DNA from 2 places in the Luteococcus peritonei genome. Region 1 is predicted to be linked to the other one. Evidence: predicted binding sites of a transcription regulator. Region 1 holds the regulator's gene; the other holds the start of a gene.
What was found. The regulator HrcA, encoded in region 1, represses chaperone genes, less so after heat shock. The targets are predictions, from matches to a motif close to TTGGCACTCGNNNNNNNCGAGTGCCAA.
Positions count from the first base shown of each region.

Region 2: groES (co-chaperone GroES) is a predicted target of HrcA. The motif match lies at 862-888, and genes of this name have one in related genera.

Region 1 is NZ_BAAAIX010000005.1:18,412-20,609, forward strand. It holds gene ABD073_RS02240 (MBL fold metallo-hydrolase) at 1-698, opposite strand, end outside; gene hrcA (heat-inducible transcriptional repressor HrcA) at 825-1,847, shown strand; gene dnaJ (molecular chaperone DnaJ) at 1,857-2,198, shown strand, end outside.
Region 2 is NZ_BAAAIX010000004.1:4,013-6,210, forward strand. It holds gene ABD073_RS01595 (FGGY-family carbohydrate kinase) at 1-839, shown strand, start outside; gene groES (co-chaperone GroES) at 1,031-1,327, shown strand; gene groL (chaperonin GroEL) at 1,512-2,198, shown strand, end outside.

The DNA of each region.
Region 1 (2,198 bases):
TCGGCCGTGGCCCAGAGCATGCTCAGCGCCGCCCGCTGGTTGGCGGCCTGGTCCAGGTCCATTACCGGGCCGTGACCCGGCACGTAGAGGGTGTCCTCGGGCACGTCGCCGATCACGCCGTCCAGCGACTTCGGCCAGCCCTCCACCGTGGAGTCCGGACCCGCCATCGGGTCGCCGGCGCTCTCCAGCATGTCGCCCACGAAGACCACGTGGGCGTCGGGCACCAGCACGAACAGGTCGGAGTCGGAGTGGCCCGTGCCCAGGTGCAGCAGGTCCACCTGCCGCCCGCCCAGGTCCACGGTGGCGATCAGGCTGATCGGCTGGCTGGGGGCCACCAGCTCGGAGGGGTCGAAGCCCAGGTCGGAGCGGATCACCTCGGGGTCCACGTCGGGGTCGTCGGTGCCCAGGTGGTTGGCCAGATTCTCGTGGCCGATGCTGGTCACGCCCTCGATGCCTGCCAGGCCGAAGAAGTGGTCGAAGTGCGCGTGGGTGATGGCCACATGGGTCACCGGCCGGCCCACCAGCGCCTCGGCGCTGGCCGCCAGCTCACGGCCCTGGGCGGGGGAGGAGCCGGTGTCCACCAGCAGCACCCCGGTCTCGCCCACCACCAGGCCAGCATTCACCGCGGCAGGCTGGAGCTGCACCATCCAGATGCCGTCGCGGACCTGCTGCCATTCGCCGATCGAGAATTCACGCACGCCGCAGAGCCTACCCGCGTCGCGGCGGGGCCAGCGGCGTCGACAGCGGGCTACACTGGCACTCGCGCCCGGCGAGTGCCAAGCCACCGACCGTCGCGCCGAGGACATTCGACGACGGGAGGGACGATGCTCGACGACCGCAAGATGGACGTCCTCAAGGCCATCGTGACCGACTACGTCTCGATGCAGGAGCCGGTGGGTTCCAAGGCCCTGGTGGAGCGTCACCAGCTGCAGGTCTCTCCGGCCACGGTCCGCAATGACATGGCCGTGCTGGAGGAGGAGGGCTACATCACCCAGCCCCACACCAGCGCCGGACGGATCCCCACCGACAAGGGCTACCGCCTCTTCGTGGACCGGCTGGCCACCGTCAAGCCGCTCTCCGGTGCGGAGAAGCGCGCCATCCAGACCTTCATGGCCGGCGCCCTGGACCTGGACGACGTGGTGACCCGCACGGTGCGCCTGCTGGCGCAGATCACCCAGCAGGTGGCCATCGTGCAGTACCCGATCAGCTACTCGGCGCTGGTGCGCCACGTCGAGCTGGTCAGCCTCACCGCGGACCGGGTGCTGGTGATCCTGATCAACTCCACCGGCCGGGTGGAGCAGCGCCACGTCGGGCTGCCCGCCCACTCGGAGGAGTCGCTGGCCGAGCTGCGGACCCGGCTCAACCAGGCCGTCGTCGGGCTCGCCCCGGCGCAGGGCGCGGAGCGGCTCACCACCCTGCTCGACGAGCTGCCGCCCGCCATCGCCCGCAGCGATGCCAACAGCGTCGTCGCCACGGTGCTGGAGATGCTGGCCGACGACCCGTCGGCGCGGATCGCGGTGGCCGGCGTGCCCAACCTGTCGCGCTTCGGCGACCAGTTCGACACCACCGTCAAGCCGGTGCTGGAGGCGCTCGAGGAGCAGGTGGTGCTGCTGCACCTGCTGGGCGAGGCCGCCTCCTCGGCCGGTGACGTCACGGTGCGGATCGGCCACGAGAACCCCTATGAACGGCTCCAGTCCACCTCCCTGGTGGCGAGCACCTATGGTTCGGTCGACGACTCCTGGGCCAGCCTGGGCATCGTCGGCCCCACCCGCATGGACTATCCCTCAACCATGGCGTCGGTACGAGCCGTCGCCCGCTATGTCGGCCGCTTCCTGGCAGAAGGATGATTTGACTCGATGAGTTCTGACTACTACGAGATCCTCGGCGTCGAGCGCGATGCGAGCGCCGAGCAGATCAAGAAGGCCTACCGACGGATGGCCATGAAGGTGCATCCCGACGTGGCCACCGAGCCCGATGCGGCGGAGAAGTTCAAGCAGGTCCAGGAGGCCTACGAGGTGCTCTCCGATCCGCAGAAGAAGTCGATCTACGACCGCGGCGGGGACCCGATGGGGGGCGGCTTCGGCGGCATGCCCGGCGGTGGCTTCGGTGGCTTCGGCCAGGCCGGGGGCTTCGCCGGCGGCTTCGACTTCACCAACCTGGTGGACGCCATGTTCGGCCAGCAGGCCTCCCGTGGGCCG
Region 2 (2,198 bases), on a different contig from region 1:
GCCTGCCGGAGGGCTGCCCGGTGGTGGCCGGCACCATGGACTCGCTGGCCGACGCGATGAGCGTGGGCGTGCGCCAGCCCGGCGATGCCGTGGTGATCTACGGATCCACCATGTCGATCTTCCTGGTCACCGACGAATTCCTGCCCAGTCGCCAGCTGTGGAGCAATGCCCACCTGTTCGAGGGCACCAACAACCTGGCCAGCGGCATGGCCACCAGCGGCTCGCTCACCAAGTGGCTGCGCGACGTGATCGGCCCCGGCGTCGACTTCGCCGGACTGACCGAGGAGGCGGCCGCGGTGCCGCCCGGCTCCCACGGCCTGCTGGCGCTTCCCTACTTCGCGGGGGAGCGCACCCCGCTGCACGATCCTGACGCCCGGGGCGTGATCGCCGGACTCACGCTGAACCACGGCCGGGGCCACATCTACCGTGCGCTGATGGAGGCCACCGCCTTCGGCGCCCGCCACATCCTCGACGTGATGCAGGCCGCGGGTGGTCGTTCCACCAAGGCCTATGCCGTGGGCGGCGGCACCAAGGCGGGGCTGTGGCCGCAGATCGTCAGCGACGTCACCGGCCTGGTGCAGGAGATCACCGAGCAGTCGGTGGGCGCCTGCTACGGCGACGCCATGCTGGCCGGCGTCGGCACTGGGCTGGTGGCCGAGGATGCCGACTGGACCACCGTCACCGGCCTGGTGGAGCCCGATCCCGAGGCGCGCAAGACCTATGACGTGCTCTACGGGATGTACCGCGAGCTGCACCGCGCCACCGAGCAGCTGCAGCACGGCCTGGCCTTCCTGCAGGCACAGGAGGAGCGTGAGGAGAAGGACGCGGAGCACGGCTGATCGACGCGGACCGGGCGGCGGCTTGGCACTCGGGTTGAACGAGTGCCAAGCCGGGTATAACTTGGGCACTGGCACTCGGCAGCGTCGAGTGCCAACGGTCAGGGCGGCACCCGCGACGACGCCCCGGCCGGACCCCAAGACCTGAAAACCCGCCGCCGTGAAACGGCCACCTAGTCAGAAAGGGGTTTGACGTGGCAACCACGATCAAGCCGCTCGAGGACCGCGTCCTCGTCCAGCCGCTGGAAGCAGAGCAGACCACCGCCTCCGGTCTCGTCATCCCGGACACCGCCAAGGAGAAGCCCCAGGAGGGCAAGGTCGTCGCCACCGGTCCCGGTCGCTTCGACGACAACGGCGCCCGCATCCCGCTCGACGTCGCCGAGGGTGACGTCGTCGTCTTCAGCAAGTACGGCGGCACCGAGGTCAAGTACGACGGCCAGGAGTACCTGCTCCTGAACGCCCGCGACATCCTCGCTGTTGTCACCAAGTGACCTGCTTCGCGGCAAGGGGGACGACCCCCTTGGACCCCCGCGACACTCGCGCGCACCGCAGCTCGCAGGCTCGCAGCTGCGCTCGTGAGACGAAGAAGTGAGCAGCACCGCGCCCGCCGATCCCCCAGGGGCGGCGGGCGCGGCTCTCACGCCCCGCACGTACCAACTCCACAGGAGTATTTGAATGCCCAAGATCCTGCAGTTCGACGAGGAGGCCCGCCGCTCCCTGGAGCGTGGCGTCGACATCCTCGCCAACACCGTCAAGGTGACCCTCGGCCCCAAGGGCCGCTATGTCGTGCTCGACAAGAAGTGGGGCGCCCCCACCATCACCAACGACGGCGTGACCGTCGCCCGTGAGGTCGAGCTCTCCGACCCCTACGAGAACCTTGGCGCCCAGCTCGCCAAGGAGGTCGCCACCAAGACCAATGACGTCGCCGGTGACGGAACCACCACCGCGACCGTGCTGGCCCAGGCGCTGGTGCACGAGGGCCTCAAGGCCGTCGCCTCCGGCTCCAACCCCGTCGGCCTGAAGCGCGGCATCGACAAGGCCGTCACGGCCCTGGTCGACGAGCTGCACAAGAACGCCAAGCAGGTCGAGACCACCGACGACATGGCGGCCGTGGCCACCATCTCCTCGCGCGACGAGGTCATCGGCAAGCTGATCGCCGACGCCTTCGACAAGGTCGGCAAGGACGGCGTCATCACCGTCGACGAGTCCAACACCTTCGGCACCGAGCTCGAGTTCACCGAGGGCATGCAGTTCGACAAGGGCTACCTGAGCCCCTACATGGTCACCGATGCCGATCGCATGGAGGCCGTCCTCGAGGATCCCTACATCCTGATCCACTCGGGCAAGATCTCCTCGATGAAC